DNA from 3 places in the Variovorax sp. PAMC26660 genome. Region 1 is predicted to be linked to each of the others. Evidence: predicted binding sites of a transcription regulator. Region 1 holds the regulator's gene; each other region holds the start of a gene.
The links. The regulator sigma-54, encoded in region 1, starts transcription at its own class of promoters, with help from an activator protein. The targets are predictions, from matches to a motif close to TGGCANGNAANCTGCTTT.
Positions count from the first base shown of each region.

Region 2: the regulator sigma-54 is predicted to act here: its motif matches at 2,726-2,743, upstream of H7F35_RS08515 (DUF3567 domain-containing protein).
Region 3: the regulator sigma-54 is predicted to act here: its motif matches at 4,060-4,077, upstream of H7F35_RS00140 (CmpA/NrtA family ABC transporter substrate-binding protein).

Region 1 is NZ_CP060295.1:3,105,929-3,111,882, forward strand. Features, by position in the region: gene H7F35_RS14905 (thiol:disulfide interchange protein DsbA/DsbL) at 192-839, shown strand; gene lptA (lipopolysaccharide transport periplasmic protein LptA) at 1,038-1,751, shown strand; gene lptB (LPS export ABC transporter ATP-binding protein) at 1,748-2,542, shown strand; gene rpoN (RNA polymerase factor sigma-54) at 2,560-4,158, shown strand; gene H7F35_RS14925 (phospholipase D family protein) at 4,169-5,782, shown strand; gene H7F35_RS14930 (LysE family translocator) at 5,796-5,954, opposite strand, start outside.
Region 2 is NZ_CP060295.1:1,772,068-1,778,021, reverse strand. Features, by position in the region: gene H7F35_RS08530 (beta strand repeat-containing protein) at 1-284, shown strand, start outside; gene H7F35_RS08525 (ChaN family lipoprotein) at 348-1,163, opposite strand; gene H7F35_RS08520 (AbrB family transcriptional regulator) at 1,277-2,332, shown strand; gene H7F35_RS08515 (DUF3567 domain-containing protein) at 2,405-2,683, opposite strand; gene H7F35_RS08510 (DUF3108 domain-containing protein) at 2,802-3,989, opposite strand; gene H7F35_RS08505 (fumarylacetoacetate hydrolase family protein) at 4,123-5,196, shown strand; gene H7F35_RS08500 (M48 family metalloprotease) at 5,357-5,954, shown strand, end outside.
Region 3 is NZ_CP060295.1:24,562-30,515, reverse strand. Features, by position in the region: gene H7F35_RS00155 (ANTAR domain-containing protein) at 1-776, shown strand, start outside; gene H7F35_RS00150 (ABC transporter ATP-binding protein) at 802-1,611, opposite strand; gene ntrB (nitrate ABC transporter permease) at 1,667-2,611, opposite strand; gene H7F35_RS00140 (CmpA/NrtA family ABC transporter substrate-binding protein) at 2,622-3,866, opposite strand; gene H7F35_RS00135 (nitrate regulatory protein) at 4,213-5,493, opposite strand; gene tsaD (tRNA (adenosine(37)-N6)-threonylcarbamoyltransferase complex transferase subunit TsaD) at 5,606-5,954, shown strand, end outside.

The DNA.
Region 1 (5,954 bases):
CCTCGATGCAAGCTCGGCGCGCTCGCTACGGTTTCTTCACACCTTGTCGGCGGGGCGCCGCCACAAATAGCCTTTAAGCTTCGCCGCGCGGCGTTTGCCGCCACCATTCATCGCCTTGGGCGCGCCGTGAGCGGGGGAACTCCCCGCCGCGCACCGGCTCAGTCTGCCGTACCAACAGGAGAACCCTTTCAATGAAACGTCGTGACTTTTCGCTGGCCGCCACTTCGCTTGGGCTGCTGTCCCTGGCTGCCAACCCGGCCCACGCCCAGGCGCGCGCGCCCAAGGCCGGCACCGAGTATCTGGTGCTCGACAAGCGCGTGCCGGTCGATGCACCGGCCGGCAAGATCGAGGTGGTCGAGTTCTTCTCGTACAACTGCCCGCATTGCAACGACTTCGAGCCGGCGCTCGAAGCCTGGGTCAAGACAGCACCGAAGGAAGTGGCCTTCCGTCGCATCCCGGTGCCCTTCGTGGGCAACGACGTCGAAGCCAAGCAGCGCCTGTACTACGCGCTCGAAGCCATGGGCAAGATCGACGAATACCAGCCGAAGGTGTTCAACGCGATCCACGCACAGCGCCAGAACGTGAACGGCGACGCCAACATCATTGCCTGGGCAGCGGCGAACGGCCTGGACGGCACCAAGTTCAAGGAAGTCTTCACCTCGTTCGGCGTGGCCAGCAAGGCCAAGCGCGCCTCGCAGATGACCGACGCCTACAAGGTGGCCGGCGTGCCGGCCATGGCCGTGGCCGGCCGCTGGTATGTGGATGGCGAGACCGCCGGCAGCATGACCAAGGTGCTCCAGGTCGTCAATTACCTGGTCGGCGAAGCAAAGAAGGGCTGATCGGCCCTTTCCAGGCGCGGGGCACTTCGTGTCCGCGGCGCCTTCTTTCCACAGGGATGGCACCGGCGAACCGGCCCGATCGGTTTCAGGGTGTTTCCTGAATGGAACACAAGCTCGCTTTGGCGGGCTTTTTCATCGGCGATGGTGGGCTGCTGTAATCAGCCGCATACAATGCCGCAGAGCAAGTTTCGTGCCTCTATGACATTGCATTCTTACCCCATCACTTCCCTCCTCCGTCGCATCGGCCGCCTGGCCGCCAGCGCGCTGTTGCTGGCCGGTCTCGCCTCAGGCGCGCTGGCCGAGACCGCCGACCGCTCCAAGCCGATGAACATCGAGTCCGACGCGATGCGCTACGACGACCTGAAACAGACCAGCGTGTTCACCGGCAACGTGCTGGTCACGAAGGGCACCATCATCATTCGCGGCGCGCGCCTCGATGTGCGCCAGGACCCAGAGGGCTACCAGTACGGCGTGGTCACGGCGGCGCCTGGCAAGCGGGCGTATTACAAGCAGAAACGCAATGCGCCCGACGAGTGGATCGAGGGCGAGTCCGAAGTCATCGAGTACGACAGCCGCGCTGACAACGTCAAGTTCATCCGCAATGCCGAGATGCGCCGCCTGCTCGGCTCGACGCCGAACGACGAGAGCCACGGCGCCCTGATCGTCTACGACCAGAGCAACGACACCTACACGGTCAACGGTTCTACCGTGCCGCCGAACACGGCGGTCAACGCGTCGTCCCCGACCGGCCGCGTCAAGACCATCCTTACACCCAAGGCCGTCCCGGCGCCTGCAGCCGGCGCTTCCGCCCCGGCCGGCGCGAAGCCTGCGGCAGCGGCGCCCACCCCGGCCGCCGGCAAGGGCCTGCGTTCGACCACCACGCTCGGTGCCGAGGGAGAAACCCGAAAGTGATCGAAACCGCTGGAACCCAGGACGCCAACGGCAAGCCGGGCAGCCGCCTGGTCGCGCGCGGCCTGAAGAAGAGCTACGGCAGCCGCACGGTCGTCAAGGACGTCTCGCTCGACGTGCAGAAGGGCGAAGTCGTCGGCCTGCTGGGGCCCAACGGCGCCGGCAAGACCACTTCGTTCTACATGATCGTGGGCCTGGTGCGTGCCGACGCGGGCGACATCACGATCGACGGCGAGCCCATCGCCCACATGCCGATCCACCGCCGTGCCCGCATGGGCCTGAGCTACCTGCCGCAGGAAGCCTCGATCTTCCGCAAGCTCACGGTCGAGGAAAACGTGCGTGCCGTGCTGGAACTCCAGAGCGAGCCCGACGAAAGCGGCAAGCTCGTGTCCCTGTCGAAGCAGCACATCGAAGAGCGCCTGACCGAGCTGCTGACCGACCTGCGGGTCGACCACCTGCGCGATTCGCCTGCGCTCGCCCTGTCGGGCGGCGAGCGCCGCCGCGTCGAGATCGCGCGCGCGCTGGCCACCCAGCCGCGCTTCATCCTGCTGGACGAACCCTTTGCCGGCATCGACCCGATCGCGGTCATTGAAATCCAGCGGATCATCAGTTTCCTGAAAGAGCGCGGCATCGGCGTGCTCATCACCGACCACAACGTGCGTGAAACGCTGGGCATCTGCGATCACGCGTTCATCATCAGCGACGGGCATGTGCTGGCACAAGGCACGCCCTCGGAGATCGTCGACAACGCCGAAGTACGCAGGGTGTACCTGGGCGAACACTTCCGGATGTAGGGAGGGCGGCTTTCCCCATGAAGCAAGGGCTGTCCCTTCGCGTCTCGCAGCATCTCGCGCTCACACCCCAGCTGCAGCAGTCGATCCGTCTGCTGCAGCTCTCCACGCTCGAACTGAGCCAGGAGGTGGAGCAGATGCTCGACGAGAACCCGTTCCTCGAACGCACCGCCGAAGAAGCGGCGCGTGAGGAGTTCGGGCTCGATGCCGTCGACACGCCGGTCCAGCGCGACGAGGCAGGCGAAGCCGCCGAAAGCGAATTCGCCTCGGCGCCCACCAGCAGCACGAGCACCGCGTCCACCGAGACCAGCACCCCGGGCGAATCCGACGGCCCCGCCGCCGAGATCGCCGAGCGCGAGCCCGACTGGGAAGGCGACGGCACCGTCGACATGGCACCGGACGACAGCGAGTGGGGCAGCGATGCACCCGCGCGACAGAACAACCTGGGCAACGACGAGCGCGCCGACGCCACCGAACTCGCACGCAGCCAGGAGTCGCTGCAATCGTTCCTGCACCGCCAGGCGCTGAGCCTGCGCCTGAACGAAAACGACTGCGCCGCGCTGCGCTTCCTGATCGAGTCGCTCAACGACGACGGCTACCTCGAAGACTCGCTGCCTGCCTTGGCTTCGGGCCTCGCGGGCGACGACAACGATCAGTTCGACGACCTCGTGCACCACTTTCAGGTGGCGCTGGGCCTGCTGCAGAGCTTGGAGCCCGTGGGCGTGGGCGCGCGCGACCTGGGCGAATGCCTGGGCATCCAGTTGCGCGCACTGGCTGCCGAAGACCGCGACATGGACGAAGCGCAGGCGCAGGTCTACAAGATCGCCATTGCCATCTGCAAGCAGCCGATGGAGCTGCTCGCGCGACGCGACTTCAAGCGGCTGGCCACGCTCACCCGCAGCAACGAGGAGCTGGTGCGCTCGGCGCTGCAGGTCATTGCGCGGCTCGAACCCAAGCCGGGGCGCCGCTTTGTCGACGTCGAGCGCAACATCGTCATTCCCGACGTGATCGTCACCAAGACCGGACGCGGCACCGGCATCAAGTTTCGCGTCATGCTGAACCCCGAGGTGATGCCGCGCCTGCGCGTGCACGACATCTATGCTGGCGCGCTCAAGGCGCACAAGGGCGAGGGCAGCCAGGCGCTGTCGCAGCGTCTGCAGGAGGCGCGCTGGTTCATCAAGAACATCCAGCAGCGCTTCGACACCATCCTGCGCGTGAGCAATGCCATCGTCGAACGGCAAAAGAGCTACTTCGTGCACGGCGAACTCGCGATGCGGCCGCTGGTGCTGCGCGAGATTGCCGACGAACTGGGGCTGCACGAGTCGACCATCTCGCGCGTGACCACCGCCAAGTACATGTCCACGCCTTTCGGCACGGTCGAGCTCAAGTATTTCTTCGGCTCTGCGCTGGGCACCGAGACCGGCGGCAACGCATCGAGCACCGCGGTGCGCGCGCTCATCAAGCAGTTCGTGACCTCCGAGAGCATCAAGAAGCCGCTGTCGGACAGCCAGATCTCCGAGATGCTGAAGGAACAAGGCATCGAATGCGCGCGGCGCACGGTGGCCAAGTACCGCGAAGCGCTGCGCATCGCGCCCGCGAACCTGCGCAAAGCCCTGTAGAAGACCGCCAATGGCCCATCGCCCACGGAGCCGCCTGCTGTCGCGCTGTGGACGTTGGGTCTTTTTCCTGGCGGTGGTGTCGCTGTTCGCCGGCTGCGCCAACTTGCCCGACGAGGCGCCGCGCCCACCCACCAAGGCCATGGCCGCATCGACCGACACCGCGCTCGGCAAGATCGCGCTGGCTTCCCAGCCCGACCCCGATCTGAGCGGCTTTCGCCTGATGCCGGGCGGCGACTTTGCCTTCGACACCCGCATCCAGTTGGCGCGCCGCGCCCAGCGCACGCTCGACGTGCAGTACTACCAGATCGAGAACGACGAGACCGGCCGCTACCTGCTGCGCACCCTGCGCGACGCGGCCCAGCGCGGCGTGCGGGTGCGCCTGCTGATGGACGACCTCTACACCTCGGGCGAAGACGAACTGCTGCTCGGCCTGGCCGCCACGCCGAATGTCGAGCTGCGCCTGTTCAACCCGTTTCCGGCCGGGCGCGGCAGCCTGCTCAAGCGCTTCACTGCGTCGCTGTTCGATTTCGAGCGGGTCAACCGCCGCATGCACAACAAGCTGTTCATCGCCGATGGCGCGATGGCGGTGGCGGGCGGGCGCAACATCGGCAACCAGTACTTCACGCGCACCTCGGGCGAGAACTTCATCGACCTCGACACCTTCGTCGCCGGCGCGCTGGTGCCACGCCTGGGCAGCCTGTTCGACCAGTACTGGAACAGCGTCTACGTGCGGCCGATCCAGTCGGTGGTGGCGAGCGGCCTGTCGCGCGAAGAACTGCAAAAACGCTTCGATGTCGCCACCGGCCCTGCCACCACGCCGCCCCCGCCGAAGCCCGCGCCCAACGACCTGCTCGGCTACAGCCCCATGGTCGAAAACCTCGACGCCGGCAAGCTCGACCTGATCTGGACCACCGCCGAGGCCTACGCCGATTCACCCGACCGCGTGATCGGCAAGACGGCGTCGTACGGCGGCGTGCCGCTGCTGGACGTCGACAGCGTGCGCTACAACGTGGTCGAGCAGATGCGCCGCGCGCGCTCCGAAGTGACCATCGTTTCGCCCTACCTGATCCCGGGTGCCACGGGGCTCGATGTGATGCGCGAGATCCGCGGGCGCAACGTGAAGATCAGTGTCGTCACCAACTCGCTGGCCGCCACCGACGAGCCGCTGGTCCACACCGCCTACCGGCGCTACCGGCCGGACATGCTCAAGCTGGGCGTCGACCTCTACGAACTGAGTTCGACGCGCACGCGGCGCAGCGTGCGGCTGGGGCTGTTCGGCACCTCGATCGGGCGGCTGCACGCCAAGTCGGCCGTGATCGACCAGCGCATCCTGTTCGTCGGCTCGATGAATTTCGATCCGCGCTCCGAGTCGCACAACACCGAGATCGGGCTGTTCATCCGCAGCCCCGAGATGGCGCAGCAGACGCTCAAGCTGATCGACGTCCTCAAGCAGCAGGGCGCCTACCGGCTGCGCTTTGCCGAAGGCAGCGACGGCTCGCGCATCGAGTGGGTCAGCGAAGACGCCGGGCAGACCACCGTGCTCCACGAAGAGCCCGATTCGGGCTTCTGGGACCGCACCATGCTCGAACTGCTGGCGCCGCTCACGCCCGAGAGCCTGCTGTAGACGCCCCCGGCGTTCAGCCGCCGCGCACGGCCGACCAGACCAGCCGCAGGCCCAGCAGGCCCATCACGCCGCCGGCCGCCCGGTCGATCCAGGTCTTGTAGCGCAGGTAGGCCGAGCGCGGCGCTGCCGAGGACAGCGCCAGCGCGACGATGGTGTACCAGCCGGTCTCGAT
Region 2 (5,954 bases), 1.3 Mb from region 1:
CGAACGGCACGGTGGGGGTGACGGGCAACACGCTGGCTGCGCAGGCCTACGGCAACAGCGCCACCAACCGTGTGACTCAGGTGGCGCTGAACACCGGCACGCCGAGCGCGGCGGTCGGCAACTACCAGGTCAACACCGGCGCGGTCACGGCCACGGTGACCAGCGTGAACTTCGGCATCAACACGCTGGGCGCCGTGGGCAGCAGCGCGATGCGCACGACGGGCAACCAGATCACGGCGTCGGCGACGGGCAACTCGGCGGTGTCGTCGATCGCGACGCGCTGAAACCGCGTCGTCACCAGGCTGCAAAAGCCGCGGGCCTTCGGGCTCGCGGCTTTTTTTCGAGGCTTACTGCGCGCTGGCCTTGGCGGGCCGACGCAGCTCGGCGCAGTAGTCTTTTTCGGGCAGTGGCGGCGTCTGCCAGGTGCTGTCGTATTCACCCACCACCACGTTGGCAAGGGACGGCGCGGCCAGCATGCGCACGGTGACGACCTTGACGTCGTCCGGCAGGTGCTGCGGCACGCCCAGCGTGCGCACCACGTGGCCGGCACCCGCGATCAGCAGCACCGTCTTGCCCGGCTGCCGGGCCTTGACGACCGCCTGCGCCATCGCGCGGTCGCGGCCGACCTGGATGCGCGTCATCGGGACGATCTGCGATTCGGGGAGCATCTGGCAATGGCCTTCGCGCACGGCGTCCTGCTGCGCGGCGTAGGCCTTGGTGTTGAGCTGCGCGTCGAGCGAGACGTCGGCCATCGCATCCTTCATGTGCGCACGCTGCAGATTGGCGCCGACCACGGGCACGCCGGCACGCACGGCGGCCATCACGGCGGGGCCGTAGCTGGCCCAGGGCCAGGCCTTGTCGTTCCAGTCGAGGGCGGCCTGCACCTGGGCCTCGCTCGCGCTGGCCGCGACATGGGCGGTGCTGCGGCCTTCCTCGGCCATCTCCAGCGCCAGCGCGGCGAGCTGGCCGCGCTCGGCCAGCGCCTGCACGGCTTCGCGCTCGATCGCGTGGTGCTCGGGGGCATCGTGCTGCTCGCCCAGCAAGAGGGCGTCGGCCGGCAGCAGGGCCGTGATGCGGCGTGCGACGGGCACATCGGTGCCGGGCGTTGCGGTCGAGCCGGAGGAAAGCGCCGCGCAGCCCGCGAAGGCGGTGGCGGCAAGCATCGGAAACAGGAGTCGGGTGGCCCGCAGGGGCCAGTGTCGAAGGAAAAGCATCGCGCCATACTATGCCCCCGGCATCTCCCCGCCCTGCAGTCCATTCCCGCTTTTTCCTGTCCGTGCCCTTCCGTTTTTCACTTCGCGTGCTGGCCACGTTGCTGCTGGCGCTTGCGGTCGCGGGCGTCTGCCTTGCGCTGCACACGCCGCTGCCCTGGATGATCGGCCCGTTGCTCGCGGTGTCGCTGGCTTCGATCGCGGGCGCGCCGACGGCGAGTTCCACGCCGCTGCGCAATGCGGGGCAGTGGACCATCGGCACAGCCTTGGGGCTCTACTTCACGCCGCATGTGGTCTCGCTGGTGGCGAGCGTGTGGTGGGCGATTGCGCTGGCCATTGCCTGGGCGCTGCTGCTGGGCTGGGGCTTCGGGCGCTGGCTGCATGGGCTGCACGCCGCACGCATGCCGCATGTGCCGGCGAAATCCATGAGAGCCACTACTTACTTTGCAGGCGCGATTGGCGGCGCATCGGAGATGACGCTGCTGGCCGAATCGGCCGGCGCGCGCACCGACCTCGTGGCTGCCGCGCACAGCCTGCGGCTGGTGGTGGTGACGGTCACGATCCCGTTCGCGATGCAGTGGAGCGGGCTGCAGGGGCTGGAAATCAACCCGCCGGGCCCGCGTGAAGTCAACACGGGCGGGCTCTTGCTGCTCGCGCTGGCCACGGGTGTCGGCGGGCTGGTGATGCGCGCGCTCAAGCGCACCAACCCGTGGTTCATCGGGCCGCTGCTGGTGGCGATGGGCTTCACCATCGCGGGGCAGTCGCTGTCGGCGGTGCCCACGTGGATGTCGAACATGGCGCAGTTGGTGATTGCGGTGAGCCTGGGCGTGCGCTTCAGCCGGGAGTTCATTCACACGGCGCCGCGCTGGCTGGGCTCGGTCGCGTTGGGCACCTTCGGCATGCTGCTGCTGTGCGGCGGGGTGGCGTGGCTGCTGGCCTGGGCGACGGGGCTGCATCCGGCCACGATGCTCCTGAGCACCTCGCCGGGCGGCATCGCCGAGATGTCGATCACGGCCAAGGTGCTGCAGCTCGGGGTGCCGGTGGTGACGGCCTTTCAGGTGTGCCGGCTGGTGGCGGTGCTGCTGCTGGTGGGGCCGATGTTCCGGTGGATCTACCGGTAAAGGCGACGGCCATCACCCAATGAAAAAGCGCCCCGTGGGGCGCTTTGTTGTCTGTGCGAGTGGCCGGGCCGCTCAGTGCACCAGCACCGGCGTGTGGGCCAGCTCGGCATAGCCTTCGAGCGTGTCCTCGACTTCTTCCTGCGTGGGCGTGTTGAGCTGCCAGGCGGTGATCTGCTGCTGGAACAGTTCGGCCCAGGAGCCGTCGAGGTAGACCTCCTTGCCCGAGCGCTTGTCCACGATCTCGAAGCCGTGGCGTTCGAGGACCGGCACATTGGGCATTGCGCGCTCGTCGCCTTCATTTGGCTGCACGTGCACGACGACGAAGGACTCCGAGTCGTAAAGCATGTTCATGGCGGGCCCTGTGAGGATGTCGATGGCGTTCATGGGGGTTAGATAGCAATCAACGCGCCAGTTTCAAGAACAGTTGTCGTATGGCCTCTTCCCGGAACTGGTTTATGAGCTTTTTGCCTCAATTCGCCGGCGCCTCGGGTAGGGATTTGCGCAATTGAGCGTCAGCGAAGTTGCCGTTGGGCTCGGTCTGCTTGATCCGGACCGGCAGGTAGCCATACGCCGGCGCCAGCCAAAGCTCGAGCTTGCTGTCGAACTCCTGCCGGGGGCTGCGCGTGAGCTTGCGCGCCGTGTATTCCCCGGCGGGCAGGCTCAGTTTTTCTTCTTCGCCGACCACGAAGACCCAGATGCCGGCATCGCGCGGCCCTACGGTCTGCACCGAAATCTTGCTGCCCGTGGGGTAGCGGCCCGGGTCGCCGGCCAGCAGGCCGCCGAGCTGCATCATCACGCTGAGCCGGTCTTGCGCGCCCGCCAGCAGCGGCACGGGGGGCGCGTTGTTGCTGAAGATCACCTGCGCCTGGTCACGCACGAAATGCGAGGCCACCTCGGCCTTGCGGCTCTCGGAGTAGCGCTCGGGCTCGATGCCCGAGGGGCCGATCCGGCCGGTGCTGTGCTGGCTGCGGATGGTGCTGAACAGCAGCTTGAGCGTCAGCCGCGCGTCGTAGCGGCTGCCGTCCTGCAGCCAGACCAGCTCGCCGAACACGCCCTGCATTGGCGAGGCGCCGTCCTGGCCGGTGGCGGTGAAATCGAGCGTGACCGAGCCCGGAATGCGCAGCGACTGGGTGCCGACGATGTTGCCGGACGTCGGGTTGGACGCACCGGCCGTGGCCCCTGGCGCGCTGTCCCCGGTGCCGCCCGCAGCTGCTGCGCCGGCCGGAGCGCTGGCAGCGGCTTCCGGCGGTTTTGCTCCTGAATCGGTAGCGGCCTGCGCAGTCAGGTCGGGCGTTTCCGGGGTGGGAGTCGCGGAAGCATCCGGTTCCGGCGCGACAGTCTCGGGTGTCGGTTTCGGCCGGGGCACCGAGGGCGCGCGCGGCCGCCTGGGCTTCACCGCCGCCGGTGGCCGGGCCTCGACCGGCGCGGTCGCGGCCGGCGCCGCGGGCTTGTCCGACGCCGGCGGCGCGATCACGATCGTGCGCGTGATGAACTTGTTCGCCAGCGGCGAGGGCTCCGGCCCCATGGCCGTCGGCGCCAGCCCGAGCACCAGCACATGGACCAGCGCCACCGCCAGCGTCAGCCCGGCCAGCACCCGCCAGGACGGACGACCGGGCAGGCGAAGGGACAGCGAAGAGGGGGCGGCAAGCGTCGACATCAGTGTGTGGAGTGGGGGCCAGGTGCCGAGGTTCACGAAGACCATCTCGGTACACTGCCGCCCGTTCAACCAGTTTAAGTGGGAGCGGCACCGCGACCTGTCTTCGCGGCGCTTCCGCATCACGCACCGCACCATGAAACTCGCCACCCTGAAGGACGGCTCGCGCGACGGCCAGCTCGTCGTTGTCTCGCGCGACCTCACGCTCGCCCACTACGCCACCGGCATCGCGAGCCGCATGCAGCAGGTGCTGGACGACTGGGGCTTCATGAGCCCGCAGTTGCAGGACCTGTACGACGCCGTCAACACCGGCCGCGCGCGCCACTCCTTTCCCTTCGATCCCTCGCTGTGCATGGCGCCGCTGCCGCGCGCCTACCAGTGGGCGGATGGCTCGGCCTACCTGAACCACGTCGAGCTGGTGCGCAAGGCGCGCAACGCCGAAGTGCCCGAGAGCTTTTATTCCGACCCGCTGATGTACCAGGGCGGCAGCGACGACTTCCTCGGTCCGACCGACGACGTGATCGTGCCCAGCGAAGCCATGGGCATCGACTTCGAGGCCGAGATCGCCGTCATCACCGGCGACGTGAAGATGGGCGCCACGCCCGACCAGGCCCTGGACGGCATCCGCCTCGTGATGCTGGCCAACGACGTGAGCCTGCGCAACCTGATCCCGGCCGAGCTGGCCAAGGGCTTCGGCTTCTTCCAGAGCAAGCCCGCCACTGCCTTCAGCCCCGTGGCCGTCACGCTCGACGAAATCGGCGAGGCCTGGCAGGACGGCCGCGTGCACCTGGCGCTGCAAAGCAGCTGGAACGGCCGCAAGGTCGGCATGTGCGACGCCGGCCCGGAGATGACCTTCCACTTCGGCCAGCTCATCGCCCACATCGCCAAGACGCGCAACGTGCGCGCCGGCAGCATCGTCGGCAGCGGCACCGTGAGCAACAAGGGCGTCGAGAAGAAAGACGGCCAGATGGACTGGCCCAAGGGCTATTCGTGCATCGCCGAGAAGCGCTGCATCGAGACCATCCAGGGTGGCGCACCCGTCACCGATTTCATGAAGTTCGGCGACACCATCCGCATCGAGATGAAGGGCCTGGACGGGCGCTCGCTGTTCGGTGCGATCGACCAGGAAATCGTGTCGACGAACGGGCGGCCGAAGGAGGCGCCGGTATCGCTGGTGAAGCCGCAGGCGGAAGAAGCCGCCGAAGACTGAGGCACTGCGGCAACGCCGCATGCCTGCGCTCGCCACGGGCGCCCTCCCTGCCGTGGCTATGATCGCGCCGCTGCCTTCGCGCCTCTGTGTCGCGTCGGGCAGCGCGTCCGGCGGCTGCGTTCCGCGGCCGCCTCATACCAAGAAAAAAGGGAGTTTTCCAATGCGTTATTTGCCTATTGCCGCGGCTGTGCTCGCGGTCGTCACCCTCGTCGGTTGCGAAACCTTGAAGAACGCCGACACCGGCGGGCTCACCCAGGCGGGCGGTTCGGCCTTGAAGGCCGTGTCGCTGACCGATGCGGAAGTCACCGCGATGTCCGACCAGTCCTGCGCCGCCCTGGACCAGAAGAACCAGATCGCGCCCGCCAACAGCCGCTACACCACGCGCCTGAACCAGGTCATCAAGCAGATGCCCACCAGCGTGGGCGGCAAGACGGCCAACTACAAGGTCTACATGACCAAGGACGTGAATGCCTGGGCCATGGCCAATGGCTGCATCCGCGTCTACAGCGGTCTCATGGACCTGATGAATGACGATGAACTGCGCGGCGTGATCGGCCACGAGATCGGTCACGTGGCGCTGGGCCACTCCAAGTCGCGCATGCAGACCGTCTACGCCGCCTCGGCCGTGCGTGGACTGGCCGGCGCCGCTGGCGGCGTCGCTGCCCAGTTGTCGAAGTCGCAGGCAGGCGACCTGGGCGAGAAGTTCGTCAACGCGCAGTTCTCGCAAGCGAACGAAAGCGCGGCCGACAACTATTCCT
Region 3 (5,954 bases), 3.1 Mb from region 1:
TGCGCGGCGCGGCCATGCACGCGAACCTTCGGCTGGGCGAGGTCTCGCGCTCGGTCATCGAGGCCGCGCAGTGGGCCGATGCGATCAATCGCGCCGGGCAACTGCGCATGCTCTCGCAGCGGCTGGTGCGGGTGGCGGCACAGCTTCTGGCCGGCATCGACGTGCAGCGTGCGCGCGTGTTGCGCACGCAGTCGACCGAGCGGGTGCAGCAGAACCTGGATCATCTGGCGACCCTTGAACTGGGCGCGGCCGGCGTGCTTGCGCTGGGCGAAGTGCAGTCGGCCTGGAACGGGTTGGCCACGTCGCTGGCTGCAAAACCCGCGGCGCAGGGGCTGGCCGAGATCGATGCGCGCGGCGAGGCCTTGCTGCTGGCGGCCGAGGCCATGACGGAGGCGCTGGAAGCATCTGGCGCGCGGCGCGCGCTGCGCATCGTCAACATCTGCGGACGGCAGCGCATGCGGGCACAACGCCTGGCAAAAGATGCATTGCTGGCATCGACGCTCGCAGCAGATGCTTCGCATGGCCGCCTGCTGCCGACGATGAACGAGTTCGAAGCCGCGTTGCTGGAGCTGGAACGCGCGCCGCTCAGTTCACCCGAGATCCGCGCTGCATTGGTGACCGCGCGTGAAGAATGGCTGCGGCTGGTCGGCGGCGTGCAGGCGCTCGACAGCCCCGAAGGCCGTGCCACGCTGGTGCGTTCCAGCGAGGCGCTCGTCGACACCTTCGAGCGCCTCACCGGTTGGTACGAGCACAGCCTGCAGGTCATCATGTCCTGATGCCGGTTGTGCGACCGCCGTTGGATCAGGCCGCGGTTTTTTCTACATGCGCCTGGCGCGTGTAGAGGAAGTCGATCACCGCCTTGCGGGCGTGCACGTAGGCCGGGTCTTCGGCCAGCGCCACGCGGTTGCGCGGGCGGGCGATGCCCACCGTGAGCACGTCGCCGATGGTGGCGGCCGGGCCGTTGGTCAGCATCACGATGCGGTCGCTCAGCAGCACGGCTTCGTCGACGTCGTGGGTGACCATGACGACGGTGCTCTGCGTCTTCTGCACGATGGCCAGCAACTCGTCTTGCAGCTTGGCGCGGGTGAGGGCGTCGAGCGCGCCGAAGGGCTCGTCCATCAGCAGCACCTTGGGTTCCATCGACAGCGCGCGTGCAATGCCCACGCGCTGCTTCATGCCACCTGAGATTTCTCCGGGGCGCTTCTGTGCGGCGGGCGTGAGGCCGACCAGTGCGAGTGCGGCGTCGGTGCGCTCGCGCAACTGGGCCTTGGTTTCCGATGCCGCGAACACGCGCTCGACGGCGAGATAAACGTTCTCGAAGCAGGTCAGCCAGGGCAGCAGCGAATGGTTCTGGAACACCACCGCGCGCTCGGGGCCGGGACCCCTGATCTCGCGGTTGGCGCACAGCAGCACGCCCTGCGTGGGCGTGGTGAGCCCGGCGATCAGGTTCAGCAGCGTCGACTTGCCGCAGCCCGAGTGGCCGATCAGCGTGATGAACTCGCCCTTGGCCACATTGAGGTTGATGTCGCGCAGCGCGAGAAAGCGACCCTTGGGCGTCTTGAAAGCTTGTTCGACGCCGTGGATCTCGATGTACTTGGAGTCGTCGTTCATTGGAAACCTCCGCGCAGCAGCGCTGCGGTATTCGCCTTCGGAGCGGCCGTGCGGCTCATGACTTCACCTCTTCAAACGTGAACGCCGTGGCGAGCTTGATGAGCGCGAACTCCAGCACCAGGCCGACGATGCCGATCACGAAGATCGCGATGATGATGTTGGCGACGTTGAGGTTGTTCCACTCGTCCCACACCCAGAAGCCGATGCCGACGCCACCGGTCAGCATCTCGGCCGCCACGATCACCAGCCACGCGGTGCCCACTGCGAGGCGCACGCCGGTCAGCATGTAGGGCAGCACGGCGGGAAACAGGATCTTGGTGAGGATCTTCCATTCGCTCAGGTTCAGCACCTTCGCCACGTTCATGTAGTCGCTGGGCACGCGCTGCACGCCCACGGCGGTGTTGATCACCATCGGCCAGATCGAGCAGATGAAGATGGTCCAGATGGCGGCCGGGTTGGCGCCCTTGAACACCAGCAGGCCGATGGGCAGCCAGGCCAGCGGCGACACCGGGCGCAGCAGGCTGATCAGCGGGTTGAACATGCGCGCGAGGAACTCGAAGCGGCCGATGGCAAAGCCCGCAGGAATGCCCACCAGCGCCGCAAGTCCGAAGCCCAGCGCCACGCGCTGCAGCGAAGACAGCACGTTCCAGCCCACGCCCTGGTCGTTCGGGCCTTTGCTGTAGAACGGATCGCTGAACACGGTGAGTGCCTGCTGCCAGGTGGCGTACGGCGTGGGAAAGCCGGTGGTGCTGTTCATGGCCACCAGTTCCCAGATCAGCACCAGCAGGCCGAAGCCGGCGAGCGGCGGGAGCACGCGCATCCAGAAGGCGCGCAGGTCGCGGGGTGTGCGTTGCTTTTGCTCCCTCTCCCCCTTGGGGAGAGGGTTGGGGCGAGGGGCTGCCTCGGCGCGGGAAACACCCTCACCCCGGCCCTCTCCCGCACGCGGGAGAGGGGGAGGCAGGGATGCATCCAGGGGCGAATGAAAGACGGCACTGACCATGTTGCTCTCCCTATGCATGAATCTTGAACGACTCGGCGTATTTCTTCGGGTCCTTGCCGTCCCACACCGAGCCGTCGAACAGCTTGCTGGTGCGCATCGTTTCCTTGGGCACTGGCGTCTGCGTGGCGGCGGCGGCCTGCTTGTAGATGTCGATGCGGTTGATCTCGGTGGCCACCTTCAGGTAGTCGGGGTGTTCCTTCAGCAGGCCCCAGCGCTTGTGCTGCGTGAGGAACCACATGCCGTCCGACAGGTACGGGAAGTTCACGGCGCCGCCGTTGTAGAATTTCATGTGGTTGGGGTCGTCCCAGCTCTTGCCCAGGCCGTTGGTGTAGCGGCCCAGGATGCGCTGGTTGATGGCGTCCACGCTGGTGTTGACGTAGCTCTTGTCGGCGATGGTCTCGGCCATCTTGTTCTTGTTCTGCAGGCCGGCGTCGATCCACTTGCTGGCTTCGAGCACTGCGGCGGTCACGGCGCGCGCGGTGTTGGGGTACTTCTTCGTGAACTCGGCGGTGCAGCCGAGCACCTTCTCGGGGTGGTCCTTCCAGATGTCCTGCGTGGTGATGGCCGTGATGCCGATGCCGTCCATGATGGCGCGCTGGCCCCACGGTTCGCCGACGCAGTAGCCGTCCATGTTGCCCACGCGCATGTTGGCCACCATCTGCGGCGGCGGCACGGTGATGTTCTTCACGTCCTTGAACGGGTCGATGCCGGCCGAGGCGAGCCAGTAGTAGAGCCACATCGCGTGCGTGCCGGTGGGGAAGGTCTGGGCGAAGGTGTATTCGCGCTTCTCGCTGGCGATGAGCTTGGCGAGCGATGCGGCATCCACAGCGCCCTTGTCGGCCAGCTTCTTCGACAGCGTGATCGCCTGGCCGTTGTTGTTGAGGGTCATGAGCACGGCCATGTCCTTCTTCGGGCCGCTCAGGCCCAGGTGCATGCCGTAGACCAGGCCGTAGAGCACGTGCGCCATGTCGAGGTCGCCGTTGGCCAGCTTGTCGCGCACGCCGGCCCAGCTGGCTTCCTTGCTGGGCACGATCTTCACGCCGTACTTCTTGTCGATGCCCAGCACCGAGGCCATCACCACGCTGGCGCAGTCGGTCAGCGGGATGAAGCCGATCTTCACTTCTTCCTTTTCGGGCTTGTCCGAGCCCTGGGCCCAGACGGCGGCACGCAGTGCGGGGTCGATGCCCACGGCGCCGATGGCGGCGGCTTGCAGGACGCGGCGTCGGCTGAGGCGGGTTTTGAGCAGGTCGGTCATGGGGCGGGCTCCGGTTGAAGGCGGGACAAATGACAAAGAGAAAACAAGGCGAAAAACAAAAAAGGCGTCCTCACCGCGCGGGGGCTGCTCGAAAACGAGCCCCTGCGGATAAGGACGCCTTTGTCCGGTTCGGTGGGTGACACCCGCCATTGGGTGTTGCCTGCCTGAAGACCTGGTGGTCTGTGGGATCAGTGTTGCAAGCTGTGTGCCAAGCTGGCCGGTGCCTGGTTTGCTATGAAAGGAGTAGCGGATGGTGCAGAACTGCTGCGGGTGAGTTGGCTTTTCGGCTCTTGAGGCCCGGACGCACGCTTGTTGTGCACTGCACCAACTCGAACCGCATTCGGCCTCAGCGCGCAGGCGGCGTGTCGAGCGGCAGGTAGTCGGCCATCGCCAGCACCGACTCGGCCACGTCGACCAGGCGCCGGCTCTGGTTCATCGCGGTCTGGCGCAGCATCTTGTGGGCCTCTTCTTCGCTCAGGCGCCGGTGCGCCATCAGCAGGCCCTTGGCGCGCTCGACGATCTTTCGTTCGTTGAGCGAGGCGCGCACGGTTTCGAGTTCATCGCCCATGGCCTGCAGCCGATGCGACTGTGCCTGGACCATGTCGAGCACGGAGCGCTCCAGGTGGCGGCCGAACTGGGCGGGTGCGGCGGCTTGCGCATCGGCATCGTCGAAGAACATGGCGCCGTCGGCTTGCGGGGCCAGCGTGCCGAGCACCTCCTGGTATTTCTGCAGCTCGCTGCGCGCCTGTGCGATCTTGTGGCCGCAGAGCGCGCGCAAGTCGGCGGCCAGGCGGTCTTCGACGGTCTTCATGGCGTCGATGCGGCGGGTGCAGCAGTCGAACCACGTCTGGCTCAGTTGGGCGTCGGCCGTGTCAGGCGGCGTGGCTGGCGCGGAGGTGGCACCCATGCGGCGCATGCGCTCCAGCTCGGCCAGCGTGGCATCGGACTGGCTTTCGCGCCACAGCGCGAGCAGTGCCGCATCGGAGAAATCAGTGAAGACCTGGAAGCAGCGCTCCTGCGATTCGATCAGGTGCAGCCATTGCAGGCGCTGCACCTCGCTGCTGCTGCCCTGCGACAGCACCGCGACGCCGAAGGCGCGCTCCTGGCCCGCGAACTCCTTGCCCTGCATGAAATTGAACATCGCCACCAGCAGGCGCGAAATCTCCGGGTCGGTGGCGCCATCGGCCGCCTCGAACACCACCGACAGCAGGCCCGCGACGAGCTTGGCAAAGGCGGCGGTGGCCTGGGCCGGCTTCAGTTCGAGCGCGCCGACGCGGCGGCGCAATGCGGGCAGCGCGTCCAGCCCCGGCAGCACCCAGGCGATGCGGCTGAAGAGGCGGGCGCCGTTGCCGGGGCCGGCGCGATGTTGGGCCTCGGTTTCGAGCTGGTCGAAACCGGCGCGCACCTCCTGTTCGAGCGCCAGGCATTCGGCGATCTGCGGATCGCGCTGGTCGGCGAAGCGGCCGCCGCGCGAGGCCAGGAACACGTTCGACATGCCACGCTCGCGCTGCAGTGCATGGACCAACCGGCCGATCACGCCGACCAGATCGCTCGTGCGGGCGAGCTGGTCCAGCTCGTCGATTTCGCAGCGGCGGGCGGCGATCAGAAAGTTCAGTCCGGATTTCATGGGTGGGGGAGCGCGCGGGTAGGGGCACTCTGTCACTGCAACATCCGTGCCTCGAGGGCGCCGCTTGCCCCTTGGCGGGCGTGCCCGGCAGGCGCCACCTACACTCGACGCCATGCTCTTGTTGGGAATCGAATCATCCTGTGATGAAACCGGCGTGGCGCTGGTCGAGTCATTCGGCGACGCGCTGCCGCTGCTGCGTTCGCACGCGCTGCACAGCCAGATCGCCATGCACCAGGCCTACGGCGGCGTGGTGCCCGAATTGGCCAGCCGCGACCACATCCGCCGCGTGCTGCCGCTGACCGAGGCCGTCATGGCCGAGGCCGGTCGCTCCTTGAGCGAGATCGACGTGGTGGCCTACACGCGCGGGCCGGGTCTTGCGGGCGCGCTGCTCGTGGGCGCCGGCGTGGCCTGTGCGCTGGGTGTGGCGCTGGGCAAGCCGGTGCTGGGCGTGCATCACCTCG